2 regions of the Pseudoalteromonas sp. MMG022 genome follow, and region 2 is predicted to be linked to the other one. Evidence: predicted binding sites of a transcription regulator. Region 2 holds the regulator's gene; the other holds the start of a gene.
The links. Region 2 encodes MetJ, which represses methionine synthesis genes. Its sites were predicted from a motif close to TAGACGTCTAGACGTCTA; they were not measured.

Region 1 (7,981 bases), on a different contig from region 2:
GTTTACAGGTGTTTAAAAAGTGTCTGTACACAGGGTTATCCTTCATGGTTTTTTTCATCGCTAGGTACATTGGGCGATTAAGACCAAGCGCCCCAAGAGGGATAGATTTAATAAGGCCTTGGCTTTCATAAGGGGTAACCAGCCAATCTGGTAATGCTGCGACGCCCATGCCCGCACTGACAAGTTGAAAAATGAGTAGCCCTTGGTCAACGGTTTTCAATGTACCGTCAAAGCGTGCATTTTGTATAAAGTGCTTGAAGATGTCTTGTCTCTCGCGCGGAATAGGGTAGGAGATAATGGTTTCATCTTTAAGATCTAATGCGGTTACATAGGCTTTTTTAGCCAATTCATGATCGGGTGAGACAATCAGCTTGAGTTTGAAATCAAACAGGTGCGCATATTCAAGTTTATCTTGCTCACGCATGTCCGAAGTGAGCACCAAGTCCAGCTCATCTTCTAATAGTTCAGGGATCGCGTCATAGCTAAAGCCGCGCTCGTAGTCGACTTTGATATCAGGCCAAAAGTTATTAAATTCTTTTATGGTTGGTAATAACCAGTGAAAACATGCATGGCATTCAACGCTGAGCCTCAGTTGAGAAATTGGCTGATTTAGGCTCTCTTTTAAACGACATTTCGTTGCTTCTACACGAGGTAACACGTCATTGGCAAGTTCTAGTAATAACATACCTTGTGGGGTAAAACGCACCGGTTGGGTCTTTCTTTCGAATAACTGACAATCAAGTTTATTTTCTAAGTCTTTAATTTGATGTGACAAAGCTGATTGCGTCAAGAACAACTCACGGGCCGTATTAACAAGCGAACCAGTGTCTTTAAGGGTTGCGATGGTTTTCAAATGCTTTATGTCGATCATCTTTAATAAATCTCATTATTAGTGTGAGTTAAACTCAGATTGCTCTACTTGAATCTCAGTCATTACCTAATAGTAACGTCTAGACGTCTAGAAAACTAGCAATCGATGATTAATTTTTAACAAAATCACTATAGCATTATTTTTGACAGCGTTGTCATTATTTATTTAACTTTTTTTCAAAAAATACAAATTAATTTTATTCAACTTCCTCCTGAGAAAGCATCATTTGTATTCACACTGCTCATTAAGTAGATTTCTAGACATCCATACATCCAAAGGAGAGAGGCATGACACAAATACATAACTTGGGTTTTCCCCGCATCGGAAAAAAGCGCGAACTAAAATTTGCCATAGAAGCATATTGGGCAGGCAAGATCACACAGGATGAACTGATTGAAAAAGGACGTGAAATTAGAGCGCAAAACTGGAAGTTGCAGGCTCAAGCTGGCGTAGAGCTTTTACCCGTAGGGGACTTTGCTTGGTATGACCATGTTTTAAATACAAGTTTATTGCTCGGAGCCGTGCCTGAGCGCCATCGCAACCATAACGAAGAAATCAACTTAGACACGCTATTTCGTATTGGTAGAGGTAAGGCCCCAACTGGGTGTGCCTGCGCCGCCAGTGAAATGACGAAATGGTTTAATACTAATTACCATTATATTGTACCTGAGCTAGAACAAGACCAAACCTTTACGCTATCTTGGTCTGAGCTATTTGAGCAGGTTGAAGAAGCACAAGCGTTAGGGCATCAGGTTAAACCTGTGCTGGTAGGCCCCGTTACTTATTTACACTTGTCAAAATGTGCTAAGGAGCCATTTGAGAAGTTGGCTTTACTTGAACGTATTTTGCCAGTGTATCAACAGGCTTTAAGTAAGCTTGCAGATTTGGGCGTTGAATGGGTGCAAATTGACGAGCCAGTCCTTGCTTTGGAGGTCAGCGATGACTATCGTGCGGCACTAAAAAAGAGTTTTGAGCTGCTGTCAGGTCGGGGTGTAAAGCTACTACTGGCGACTTATTTCGACTCAGTGAGTGATTATCTTGCAGACATTAGCGAATATCAGGTTGATGGCGTACATTTTGACTGTGTCGCAGGCCAGTATGATATTGCGCAATTGCATGAGACATTGAGGCCTGAGCAAGTACTGTCATTAGGCGTTGTTAACGGTCGAAACATTTGGCGTGCTGACTTACAAGCTCTTTACCAGAGTATTTTAGATGTGGCGATTAAGCGAAAAGGTAAACTTTGGCTTGCGCCTTCTTGTTCACTATTACACACGCCGGTTGACTTAGAGCAAGAGACGAAACTTGATAGTGAGCTACGTTCATGGTTGGCATTTGCGACCCAAAAAGGGCAAGAGCTGGCACTGTTAAAACAAGCGTTAGTTACTCAAGATGAACAGCTTCTGGAGGAATACTGTGCACCAGTTAAAGCACGGTTGACTTCATCACGTGTTAACAATCAAGCAGTTCAGCAGCGCGTAGCTGCTTTGACTGAGCGTGATGGACAAAGAAATAGTGAGTTTGCTAAGCGTATCGAAGCACAACAAGCATCCTTATCTTTGCCTTTATTACCAACGACAACGATAGGATCGTTTCCACAAACCAAGGCTATTCGTGCAGCAAGGCGTGATTTTAAAGCGGGTAATCTGTCATTTGAGCAATATCAAGCGCAAATGGAGGCTGAGATTCGCTATGCGGTGGAGGAGCAAGAGGCACTGGATTTAGATGTGTTGGTGCACGGTGAAGCTGAGCGTAACGACATGGTTGAGTACTTTGGCGAATTGCTAGAGGGCTTTGCGTTTACTCAATTTGGTTGGGTACAAAGTTACGGTTCACGCTGTGTAAAACCCCCCGTTATTTGGGGAGATGTATTCCGTCAAAAGCCAATGACAGTGGCTTGGACCAAGTACGCACAGTCACTGAGCGAGAAAAAGATGAAAGGCATGTTAACAGGGCCTGTGACAATCTTGTTTTGGTCTTTTGTTCGCGATGACTTAGACAAGCCCAGTATCGCCAACCAAATCGCATTGGCCCTCAGAGATGAAGTGGTTGATTTACAAAATGCTGGCATTGATATTATTCAAATTGATGAACCCGCATTTAGAGAGGGGATGCCACTTAAGGCGGGTCAGTGGCAAAGTTATTTGGATTGGGCGGCGTATGCTTTCAGAGTGTCAGCCTGTGGTGTTGAAGACAAAACTCAGATCCATACGCATATGTGCTATGCCGAGTTTAATGACATTATCGCAGCGATAGCGGATATGGATGCCGACGTTATCACCATTGAAACTTCTCGTTCAAACATGGAGTTGCTAGCGGCGTTTGAGCACTTTGATTATCCGAATGATATTGGACCAGGTGTGTATGATATTCACAGTCCTAATGTACCAGACGTGGATTGGATGAAAGCGCTGATACATAAAGCGGCTCAGAAAATTCCGGTACAGCGCTTATGGGTTAATCCAGATTGTGGCCTCAAAACTCGGGCTTGGGAAGAAACTCGTCAGGCGTTGGCCAATATGGTGAGCGCTACCAAGGAGTTGCGTAACGAACTTGGCTAAGTCCATTTTTAAAAATAAGCCCATATCAACATGGGCTTTTTCATGATACGTCTGCTCTGAAATGTATCAACATTCTTAAATCGACAGGGTCATTTGGGTATTGTCGATTAGAAATTGCATGGCCTGTTTTGCTGGCAGCGGTTTAGATACCATAAAACCTTGACCGAACTGACAGCCTTTGCGTTTTAACAATGCCCATTGTTTTGGGTTTTCTATTCCTTCAGCTACTACTTTTAAATCAAGTGAGCGCGCGAGCGACAAAATGGCGTCGACCAGCGGGTTTTCTTTGTGGGTTAATTGATCCACAAAGCTTTTGTCTAACTTTAATACGTGAATGGGTAATTGGTGCAGATATCCTAAGGCAGAATAGCCCGTACCGAAGTCGTCCAAATAGAGTTTCACACCTAGGGGTTCTAAGCCTTGGATGATTTTGGTTGCAAGCTTAAGGTTTTCAATCAAACCAGACTCGGTGATCTCAAGACACAATGCCCCATTGGGAAGTTGATAGTCTATATAGAGTTGCTGCATGTAAGTCACAAAATCGAGGCTGGCAAAGTGCCTTGATGAAACATTAACGGTGATTCGAATCATCGGGCTGCCTTCTTGACGCCAGCTGTGCAGTTGCTGTGCAGCGAGCTTGAGTAAATGCAAATCCAATTCGATGATCTGTCCGGTTTGCTCAGCTATCACGATAAAGTCATTGGGTGGAACCAAACCGTTTTTGGGGTGATGCCAACGTACTAGGGCCTCAAAGCTCACAACATGGGGATCATTTAGCGCAAAGATAGGCTGAAAGTAAAGTTCAAACTCATCGTTTTGAATACCATGTTGCAGATCGTTCTCTATATCTGCCTGACGTTTGAGTTTTTTTCGCATGGCGTTATTGAAATAACACACTTGGCCTCGGCCTCTAGATTTTGCTTCATACATTGCTGCATCAGCCTGTTGTAGCAATGTGATGGCGTTGTCTGTGGCATCATCAGTAAAAGCTACGCCGATACTGGTGGAGGCTTGTAGCACGTGACCATCGATATACAGTGGCTTGGCAATTGCCTCATTGATGCGCTCAAGCGCTAGAGACACCTGCTCTTTATCTTTGACATTCTCAATGAAAATAGCGAATTCATCGCCACCGAGTCGGGCAAAGGTATCAGTGCGACGGATACAGCCTTTGATCATGTTAACTATGGCGACTAAAAAGCGATCTCCTACATCGTGACCTAACGCATCGTTAATACTCTTAAAGCGATCAAAATCCAAATATAGTAAGCAATGTGAGCTGTCCTCATCTTCTCTATCTAAACTCAAGATGGCGTGCTTTACACGTTCCAGCAGCAAATAGCGGTTGGCAAGTCCAGTTAGCTCGTCATGTAGTGCTCTGTGTTCCAATGCCTGACGTGATAGTTGTCTGTCGATCGCCATACTCACTTGACGACTGATGTAAGTTAAAATAGACAAGTGATGATGGTTAAACGCTCTGTCTTGTGTGTAGCTTTGGATAACGATCACGCCTTGAAACTGGTCATTCACAGCAAATGGCACGCCAAGCCAAGACTTAGGTGACTGGCCCACCATTTGGAAATTACCCAACTCAATATGGCGTTCAAACTCTCGGGTATTACACAACAAGGGTTTGCCCGAAGTTAAGGTAAAGTAAGAGGCGGTGTGTTTGATCTGTGCCTTAGTTACTCGCTGGTGCGCGTTACATTTAACTTTGCCCTCAATCAGGTAGTCAATTTCGAGAATATCACTGTATCTGTCATATAAGCCGATAAAAAAGTTTTCAGCAGGTAACTGACTGTTAATGATCTGATATAACTCATCGTAAAACGCCTCTAAGTCCAGTGAGCGATAGGTAATATTGGCGATTTTTAACAAACACTGCTCTAGTTGCTGTGCTTGATTGAGTTGCTCTATTGTTTTTGTAAGGTTGTTGAGGGTTTTTACCTGATTAATTTTAGCGCTCAGCAAATGTGCAACCGTAGACAGAATTTGTAGATGTCCTTCTGTGAAATAATCGCGTTGTGGGTGTTCACAATCAATCACGCCAAGGAGGGTGTTTTCATACACCAAAGGCACACAGATCTCAGACAAAGCAGGTCTTGAGTCAGCGATATACATCGGCTCGACCGATACGTCTCCAGAGACAAAAGCTTGCCTCGTTCTGGCGACATGTCCTGTTATCCCCTGCTCAATGGGAATTTTGGTTTGTGCAACTTTATAATCATTACTTTGGTGAGCAACACCCATGCTAGCGACTTCTTCTAAAAACTCACTCTGTTCGTCAGCAAGGTAGATCACACAATCAACAAAACCCAGACGGCTTACCACCTGAGAAGTGACATAATCAAATAATTCATCAAGTTGCGTGATTTGCAGCAGGGATGAAGAAAATTGATTAATGATGCTAAGCTGCTCAGTTTTTGATTCTAGTTTGTTGTTTGAAAGCATTCACATCACTCATATATGCAATTAAGACCAATTTAACTTACTTGTAAGACAAACGACACATTATTGCGCAAAAAAAAGCATTTTAGAAACAAATAAGCTGTTTGTGGCGCGTGGATGAGCGCAAAAACTTTACTCTGGGGTGTTAACTGCCTATGATCGGGCAAATTCAGCCGTGGAAAATAGAGCAATGACAAGTACAGTAAACACCCTTACGATTACTCGACCTGATGACTGGCACGTGCACCTGCGTGACGGAGTACAACTTAAAGATACCGTTAGAGACATTAGCCGCTATATGGGTCGCGCTATAATCATGCCTAACTTAGTGCCACCGGCTACGTGTACACAAACCGCGTTATCTTATAGAGAGCGTATTATGGCCGCACAGCCACAGGGGAGTTTTACCCCGCTGATGGTGCTTTATCTCACAGATAACACTACACCAGAAGAAATTAAAAAAGCCAAAGCAAGTGGTCATATCGTTGCCGCTAAGCTTTACCCTGCTGGAGCAACCACCAACTCAGATTCTGGTGTAACTGATATTGAAAACATTTACCCAGTGCTTGAAGCAATGCAAGAAGTGGGAATGCTATTGTTGGTTCACGGTGAAGTAACCGACTCAGCGATTGATATTTTCGACAGGGAAAAGATATTCATTGAGACCAAACTTGCTAAAGTCGTGACAGCATTTCCAAAACTTAAGATTGTGCTTGAGCATATCACCACTAAAGATGCGGTTGAATTTGTTGAGAGTGCTTCAGATAACGTTGCTGCCACCATCACGGCACACCACTTGTTGTACAATCGAAATCACATGTTGGCAGGCGGCATTAGGCCACATTATTATTGTTTGCCAATATTAAAGCGCAACATTCACCAACAAGCTTTGATAGCGGCTGCAACAAGCGGTAATAAAAAGTTTTTCTTAGGTACTGACTCTGCACCTCACGCTAAGGATAAAAAAGAAGCCGCATGCGGCTGTGCAGGAGCTTACACTGCACATGCAGCACTAGAGCTATATGCTGAAGCGTTTGAAGATGCGGGCGCGTTGGATAAATTAGAAGGGTTTGCTAGCCATTTTGGTCCTGACTTCTATGATTTGCCACGCAATTCAGACACTGTGACGTTAAAGCGTGAAAGCTGGAGTGTTCCAGAAAGTTACCCTCTAGGAGATAGCCATGTGGTGCCAATTAAAGCTGGTGCAGAAATATCTTGGAAAGTAGTCTAACTGTAATCGCTAATAACCTGAATTAAATAAAAAAAGCGCACTTATTAGTGCGTTTTTTTATTTAATAATATTATTTAATTATTAATTTTGCTGGTAATTTGTACTGTTGGTCATTTTATATGTTAGGCTTAGAATGCTTTGAGTTTTTGCTGTTCTATGGATGTAAGAGTTGCGGTAAGGAAGCTTCATTAGCTACAAGTTAATGAGCGTAAAGTGTTTTTTGCTGTATTTATTATTCCGACGGGTTGCGGCGCAAACTCAGGGAGGAAGCCTTTAAGGCGAGTGTTAAATTGATCTGACTTACAGGAATAATAGGTATGTCTAATTCTAAAACAGGTAAAGTAAAGTTTTTTAACGAATCAAAAGGCTTCGGCTTTATTGAACAAGAGAACGGTCCTGATGTGTTTGTACACTTCAGCGCTATTTCGGGCGAAGGGTTTCGTACCTTGAGTGATGGCCAAGCAGTGTCGTTTGATATTAAGCAAGGTAAAAAAGGCCCTGAAGCAGAAAATGTAGTTGTGTTATAACTTCACTATACCTGAGGAGTAACGTTCTGTTGCTCCTATTTTATTCACACTTCTAATTATTTTATCAGAACCACGTAATATAATTTGATTTATTATATTTATATGCAAAAATATAGTAATTGAAATATGAGTACAAACCTTTCAATTTTTAATTATATTATACCTTTTTTAGGTATCAACCTGATAATTTAAGAGAACAATCAATGCGAGAAATTAAATCTTTTATCAAATCTGCAAGTTTTACTGAGTTGGAAAAAGCAGCTGAATTAATAAATGACGCGATTGAGTCTCAGCGTGAACAGCAGCAAGTAAAAGAGGAAGTATTAGCACTGATCAAGGAAAA
Region 2 (7,981 bases):
GGATACAGCTTCGCACAAAGCCAATATAACAGGGCGACCCAAGCCAAACGACAAGTCGGCTCTAATATTAAGCCTTTCGTATACTCCGCTGCATTTGAAAATGGCTATACGCTAGCAACCATCATCAATGATGCGCCAATTAACCAATGGGATAAGAGTGTAGGCGTGGCATGGCGTCCAAAAAATAGCCCTGAAGTTTACAATGGGCCCATTCGTATTCGCCGAGCGTTAGCGCAGTCTAAAAATGTGGTATCAGTGCGCTTACTTAAGGGGGTTGGGCTAGAACGCACCGCCGATCACCTACTGAAGTTTGGCTTTGCAGATCAAGATATTAATCGTAGCGAATCGCTAGCGCTAGGAAGTGCTGCCATTACTCCTTTAGAAATGGCGCGAGGCATGAGTACCTTTGCAAACGGTGGACACCTGATAGAGCCATATTTCATCCAAGAACTACAGGATGCATTTGGCAATACTCTGGGTAAAGCCGAGCCGCTAATCGCTTGTGACGAGCAACAATTGGAAACACATCCACAGCGCTGCGCTGCGAGGGTAATTTCTGAACAGAATGCCTTCTTAGTCGCAAGCGCCATGCACAGTGCAATCTGGGGCGGCGGCAGCTGGCGTCATAAAACTGGTTGGACAGGCACTGGTTGGCGTGCACAAGCGTTGAAACGCCGTGACTTGGTGGGCAAGACGGGCACCACAAACGATTCTGTTGATACGTGGTTTAGTGGCTTTAATCGCAATGTACTAACCACGGTCTGGGTCGGCTTTGACGATGCAGGTAAACCGCTGGGACGTGCAGCTTATAACTCAAACCTTGATAGTAATCAGATTGTTGGGGCTGAGTCAGGGGCAACCACAGCACAACCTGCATGGGTTGAGTTTATGCGCGCCGCACTGGCCGACCAGCCAGTGGCACCAATAGAGCCACCTCCGGGTTTGATCTCAACGCGTATTGATTTGAAAACGGGTCTTTTGAGTAACAAAAATGATCACACCAGCCGCTTCGAGTACTTTGAGTCAGGCACGGCACCGACTAAATACGCGTTGGACGAGGATAACAACACACCGTTTGACGATGAACCGATACAAGAAGAGCTATTTTAAGCATTAAAAAAGGCGATAGAAATATCGCCTTTTTTGTATTTCCCACAGGTTCACTTCAGCCTTTGTGTCAGCCAGTATAAATCGGAATGGATCCCAGCTGCTGTGACTTCTTTCCCCGCACCAGGACCTTGCAATACCAAGGGATTACTCTCATACCAGATGCTCTTAATGACAAAGATGTTGTCACCTGGCGTTAGGTGCGCAATGGCTGAGTCTTTTGCAACAAAGGCGATACCCACTTTAGCGCTCACTTTACCTTGTTCATCTATACTCAAGGAACCGGTGTAACGTAGCACTTGATTTTGCGCTTTTGCTTGTTGATATTGCTCAGCGTAGAAGGCATCAAGTTGCTCACGACGCGTCAGGAATTCATCCCAACTGCCTTGCGCCATATCTTCAGGCATAAGTGGCTGCAACGCGATATCTTCTAAATCTAACGTTAGGCCAATGTCGCGTGCTAAAATTAGCAGCTTGCGCTGCATGTCTCTGCCAGATAAATCTTCTCGTGGATCGGGTTCCGTATAACCCATTGCTTGTGCTTGTAAGACCAACTCAGAAAACGCTGTAGAGCCATCAAAGCTGCTACATAACCATGAGAGTGTCCCAGAAAACACACCATCTATCTGCGTTATCTTATCACCACTGTGCTGCAAATCAGCTAAAGCAAAATTAATCGGTAACCCCGCCCCAACACTGGTGTTATAACGCCAAAATAGGTTACGCTCGGTTAGCTGCTCACGTAGGTTCTGGTACCAAGTATTGTCTGCTGTGCCTGCGTACTTGTTGGCACTAATCAAATGGCAATCTTGCTTAATAAACTGCGGATAAAGATGACTGAATGCTTCACTTGCGGTGATATCTATCACTACCTTATGTTCGTAGTCTAACTCGCCAATTCGCTCAATTAACTCACTATTTGCATAGTCAACTGCTTCATTTTGCCATTGCTGTTGCCAAGTATCTATTGCAATGCCGCTAGCCGAAAACAACATTTGCCCAGAGCGAACCAAAGCAACCACTTTAACGTCAAACTGCTGTTTTAGATGAGCAACTTGACGCTGACACTGTGCTACAAATACCTCACCAACGTTACCTAAACCAGCAATGATCACGGCAAGCTCTCGGCCTTTGTTCACTAACTTGTCATGTAAGATGGCCAGCACATCGCTATCAATCGCTTGGTCGGTTAAAAACAACACATATTCATCATCGCTGTGTAAAAACCTCACAACCACATTTTGTTCATTCAGTAACTGTGTAGCTTGCACCTGTAGCTGAGCAACATCGCTTGGCGCAGCAACCACAGCAAAGCCTTGTAGCGCACTTTCCACGATATTTGCGCGTCCCGATAATGCTTGCAGCACTTCGTGTGTATGCGCGGCAGGAACCAGTATGTAACATTCGCCTTGCGCTATAAAATGATGAATGCTGTGCTGGATTAACTGGCTTAACTCACCCACTTCCCCCTGACGCAAAGCGTCCACTCTAATGAGATCCAAGTCTTCAAAAGTAGTGATGAAACGCTTTGCCTTGCTGTAGCCTTCTTTGACAATTTCAGTCGGTGACGCCTCTACATCAAAACTGCTACGTACTTGCAGTTTAATCTTGGTATTTTTCAAAGGAGACAAAGTTTTTGCATGTAGCACTGGATTGCCCAAGCGAGCTAATAGATGCGCCTGAGATCTACACACCTTGGGGTACTTTATTGCACTTGCAACCTTACGTGGGTCGGTGCTGAACACGCCCTGCGTATCCGTCCAGATAGACACCGCATCGGCATCAAGGTAGTTGGCGAGCAACGTCGCACTATAATCACTGCCATTGCGCCCCAACGTCACGGTTTGATGCTCCACATCGCTGGCGATAAAACCTGTGACCACAAATAACGCATTCGCTTGGAGCAACTCCTTACAAGCTTGTTTATTCTGTTGGTGTAACAGCTGGCCGTTGTGCAAAGTAAACAACTGTCTCGCATCAACGTGCTGAGCTGCAAACCCTAATTGTGTTAACAGGTACGCCAACACTCTTGCTGACCAAAGCTCACCATGAGCTAGCAAAGTGGCTTCATGTAACACCCCATGTTTAGCCTGTTCAGTAATGGTTTGTAGCTCATTATCTAACTGCGCGAGTAAATCGCTGCGATTGTGACCTACAAACAAGGCTGCGATAAGCTCACTTTGATGATTTTCCAACTGTAGTAAAATATCGCTGAACCCTTGGTTGTCATCTTGCTTATAGCTTTGCCAAAGCTTTACTAAGGTGTTGGTGGTTTTCCCTGCGGCAGACACCACAACACAGTCACCAGCTAGGCACTGGCCCAACACAATTTGCGCTACTGCTTGATAACGTGCGGCAGAACTTAAGCTAGAACCACCAAATTTATGTACAACTTTTGTCATCGTCTTACCACAATGCCGTATGAGCCGGCGTTAACTTAAATGCTTTACCTTCATCTGATGCGTGTGCAGATCCAGGCTGTACTTTTGCAAAGGCTTGTTCAAGATCCTTGACGAGATCCTCTACATCTTCAATGCCGACGGAAATACGGATCAAGGTATCACCAACACCAGCTTCTAATCTAGCTTGCGGTTCCATTCCTGCGTGCGTCATGGTCGCAGGGTGACATATTAAGCTTTCAACCCCACCCAGTGACTCAGCCAATGAGAACTGCTTTAAGCTCGTTAAAAACGCAGCAGAGTCCTTAAGACCACCTTTAATATCAAAGCTCACCATGCCACCAAAACCCGACTGCTGCTTCTTAGCAAGTTCATGCTGTGGATGAGACTCCAAGCCCGGATAATAAACTTGACTGACATAAGGAGACTGTTCAAGGTATTTCGCAATAACCAGTGCATTCTCTTGATGCTGCTTTAAACGAATATTTAAGGTGCGTAACCCTCTTAGGGTTAGGTAGCTATCAAAAGGCGCTCCCGTAATGCCGATATTATTCGCCCACCAAGCCAGCTCCTCACCCAGTTCTGCAGTTTTAGCAACAACCGCACCTCCAACAACATCCGAGTGACCATTAATATACTTGGTTGTAGAGTGCACCACAATATCTGCACCTAGCTTGATCGGATTTTGCAATGCAGGGGATAAAAATGTGTTATCGGCCGCTACCAGTGCTCCTGCTTGTTTAGCAACTTTGGCTACGGCCTCAATGTCAGTGAGTCGTAAAATAGGGTTGCTCGGTGTCTCAATCCAAACCAACTTAGGCTTTATCGTAAGGATCTGCTCATAACTTTGCGCTTTTGTAAGATCTAATACCACAAGCTTTAGCAACCCACGTTTTTGCAAAGAGGTAAATAAACGATAGCTGCCGCCGTAACAATCATGGGGGATCACTAAAGTATCATCATGGTTGAGTAGCTGAGTGACTAAGTGCACTGCGGCCATTCCCGTTGCAGTAATAATGCCTCGCTCTGCGCCTTCTAACTGCGCTAATGTTTGCGCCAAAATATCGCGGTTTGGATTACCGCTACGACCATAGTCATAATCACGTTTGGTATCAAAATCAGCAAACGAATAAGTCGTAGACAAATATAACGGCGGCACAACAGCACCGTGGTGCTTATCAGCATCAATGCCATAACGTACTGCGATGGTAGACTTTCCACTCTCACTCATATCATCACCTAGATAGTTGGATGTTTAGACGTCTAAAAGGTTAGATGATCAAAAGTTAGAAGTCAAAACATTTATACCTCTAAATGGCTATTTAACTAGTATTTGACTATCTTTTTTAAACCGATAAAATTTCGCCACTTAACAAACTTGTATTGCTAATAAGACTGCGTTTTTGAATAAACTATCATAGGTATATCTAGGAGTTTATGCCATATAGTGAGTAAACGCGTTGACGAACCCAGTCTTATTAGCATTCCCAACACTGAGGCAATAACAACACTATGGCTAAATGGAATGGTGAGTATATTCACCCATATGCAGAGCACGGTAAAAAATCTGAACAAGTAAAAAAAATAACCGTCTCTATCCCGCTAAACGTATTAAAAGTACTTACTGACGAGCGCACACGCCGTCAAGTAAACAACTTGCGCCATGCCACAAACAGCGAACTATTATGTGAAGCTTTTTTACATGCTTTTACTGGCCAGCCGCTACCCAGTGATGAGGACTTGAGAAAAGATAATCCTGAAAAGGTGCCAGAAGAAGTACGTAAGATCATGGAAGAGATGGGGCTTGAAGTACCCATCATCAACGAAGAGTAAACAACTTTCGATGAAGCCCTCTTTTTCTCAATAGAGCTTCATTAATCACTATTCATGCCAAAGTTTGTAGCCGTAGATAACAACATCTAGAGGCTACAACTTACTGGCGCAGCCATAGCCGAAAACGCCTATTATCGGTGCTCACAGCGCCTGCTCGCACTATTTAAACATAGACCAAAATACATCTGTATCGGCCTGACCCGTTGTTACTTTCTAGCCGAATAATTCTCACTGTATTAGATACTAACCTTTATAAATGCATGCTCTTGTTCAACCCCTTATATCCAGCCAACTAAAAGTTGAAAACGATAGGTTGAATTCGAGATATGTAAACAGGCCTCGGACACGAAATAAAAACATCGCCCAAAACGCAAAAAGCCCCGACCGAGGCCGAGGCTTTTGAAAACAAAGTTTAACTTAGTTTAAAACTAAAATTAAGCTTGCTTAGGACGTGAAACTACTTCAACTAAAGTCCATGATTTCTTTTTAGAAATCGGCGCACATTCACGGATAGTAACTGTATCGCCTGCTTTAGCAGTGTTGCTTTCGTCGTGTGCGTGCAACTTAGTTGTACGCTTGATGAATTTACCATAGATAGGGTGCTTCACCTGACGCTCGATAGCAACAACGATAGATTTGTCCATCTTGTCGCTTAGTACACGACCTTGAAGAGTACGGATCTTATCGCTCATTATGCACCTGCCTTCTGGTTGATAACCGTTTTAACACGCGCAATATTGCGACGTACTTTTTTCAGCTCGTGAGTTTGAGCTAGCTGACCAGTGCTCACTTGCATGCGCAGGTTGAACTGCTCACGTAGTAGCTCTAGAAGTTCAGCATTTAGCTCTTCTACGCTTTTGTCTTTAAGTTCGCTAGCTTTCATCACATTACCGTCCGAGTTACAAATGTTGTTTTGAAAGGTAATTTACGAGCAGCTAGGTTGAATGCTTCACGAGCAAGCTCTTCAGAAACACCTTCCATCTCGTAAAGTACTTTGCCTGGCTGGATTTCAGCAACCCAGTACTCAACAGAACCTTTACCTTTACCCATACGAACTTCAAGCGGCTTTTCAGTGATTGGCTTGTCTGGGAACACACGGATCCAGATTTTACCTTGACGCTTGATGTGACGTGTCATAGCACGACGAGCTGCTTCGATTTGACGAGCAGTCATACGACCACGACCTGTTGCTTTCAAGCCGAAAGAACCGAAGCTTACTTTGTTACCGCTGTTTGCAAGACCACGGTTGCGGCCTTTATGCACTTTACGGAATTTTGTACGTTTTGGCTGTAACATTAATCGCTACCTCTTACTTAGCACTTTTTTTGGCTTTCTTCGGCGCACGTTTAGCTGGCTTCTCTTGCTCTTGAACTAGTGGTAAACCACCAATTACTTCGCCTTTGAAGATCCAAACTTTAACACCGATGATACCGTAAGTGGTTAACGCTTCAGAAGTTGCATAATCGATATCAGCACGTAGAGTATGTAGAGGTACACGACCTTCACGATACCATTCAGAACGTGCGATTTCTGCGCCGCCTAGACGACCGCTTACTTCAACTTTGATACCTTTAGCACCAATGCGCATTGCATTTTGTACCGAACGCTTCATAGCGCGACGGAACATAACACGACGCTCAAGCTGAGATGCGATGCCATCTGCAACTAATTGTGCATCTAGCTCTGGTTTACGTACTTCAGAAATATTGATCTGAGCAGGTACACCCGCAATCTTAGTTACAGCTTGACGAAGCTTTTCAACGTCTTCGCCTTTTTTACCGATAACAACACCAGGACGAGCTGTGTGAATTGTTACACGGATTGATTTAGCTGGACGCTCGATAACGATTTTAGACACAGAAGCTGCTTTCAATTCCTTAGTAAGGTATTGACGCACTTTGTGATCGCCAAAAAGCTGTGCAGAGAAATCTTTTGTATTCGCGTACCAGGTAGAAACCCAAGGTTTAGAGATACCTAGGCGAATACCAGTAGGATGAACTTTTTGTCCCATTACTTATATCTCCTAGCTATCCGAAACCACAACAGTGATGTGGCTTGTACGCTTAAGGATGCGGTCTGCGCGTCCTTTAGCACGTGGCATGATACGTTTCATTGTAGGACCATCGTCCACAAAGATCGTAGCTACACGTAGCTCATCAATGTCAGCACCTTCGTTGTGCTCTGCGTTAGCAATAGCAGACTCAAGTACTTTTTTAACTAATACAGCCGCTTTTTTAGGGCTGTACGCCAGGATTTCTAGAGCGCGATCTACCGGTAGTCCGCGGATCTGATCTGCTACTAGACGTGCTTTTTGCGCCGAACCAGAGGCGAATTTGTGTTTAGCTAATGCTTCCATCATACCCTCCGATTAACGTTTTTTAGCTTTCTTATCCGCAGCGTGACCGCGGTAAGTACGTGTAGGTGCAAATTCACCTAGTTTGTGACCGATCATTTCGTCCGAAACAAATACAGGGACGTGCTGACGACCATTATGGACTGCGATGGTCAATCCGATCATATTAGGGATGATCATTGAACGACGGCTCCAAGTCTTGATAGGCTTCTTGTCACCGCTTTCCAACGCCTTCTCTACCTTCTTCAGCAAGTGTAGGTCAATGAATGGACCCTTCTTGAGAGAACGT

Region 1: metE (5-methyltetrahydropteroyltriglutamate--homocysteine S-methyltransferase) is a predicted target of MetJ. The motif match lies at 944-961, and genes of this name have one in related genera.

Annotation. Positions count from the first base shown of each region.
Region 1 is NZ_JAKFZQ010000012.1:101,580-109,560, forward strand. Features, by position in the region: gene L1070_RS12520 (LysR substrate-binding domain-containing protein) at 1-871, opposite strand, end outside; gene metE (5-methyltetrahydropteroyltriglutamate--homocysteine S-methyltransferase) at 1,159-3,432, shown strand; gene L1070_RS12530 (EAL domain-containing protein) at 3,508-5,883, opposite strand; gene pyrC (dihydroorotase) at 6,071-7,111, shown strand; gene L1070_RS12540 (cold-shock protein) at 7,429-7,638, shown strand; gene L1070_RS12545 (H-NS histone family protein) at 7,842-7,981, shown strand, end outside.
Region 2 is NZ_JAKFZQ010000014.1:46,894-54,874, forward strand. Features, by position in the region: gene L1070_RS13560 (PBP1A family penicillin-binding protein) at 1-1,110, shown strand, start outside; gene metL (bifunctional aspartate kinase/homoserine dehydrogenase II) at 1,161-3,509, opposite strand; gene metB (cystathionine gamma-synthase) at 3,514-4,737, opposite strand; gene metJ (met regulon transcriptional regulator MetJ) at 5,019-5,339, shown strand; gene rpsQ (30S ribosomal protein S17) at 5,774-6,031, opposite strand; gene rpmC (50S ribosomal protein L29) at 6,031-6,222, opposite strand; gene rplP (50S ribosomal protein L16) at 6,222-6,635, opposite strand; gene rpsC (30S ribosomal protein S3) at 6,649-7,350, opposite strand; gene rplV (50S ribosomal protein L22) at 7,363-7,695, opposite strand; gene rpsS (30S ribosomal protein S19) at 7,708-7,981, opposite strand, start outside.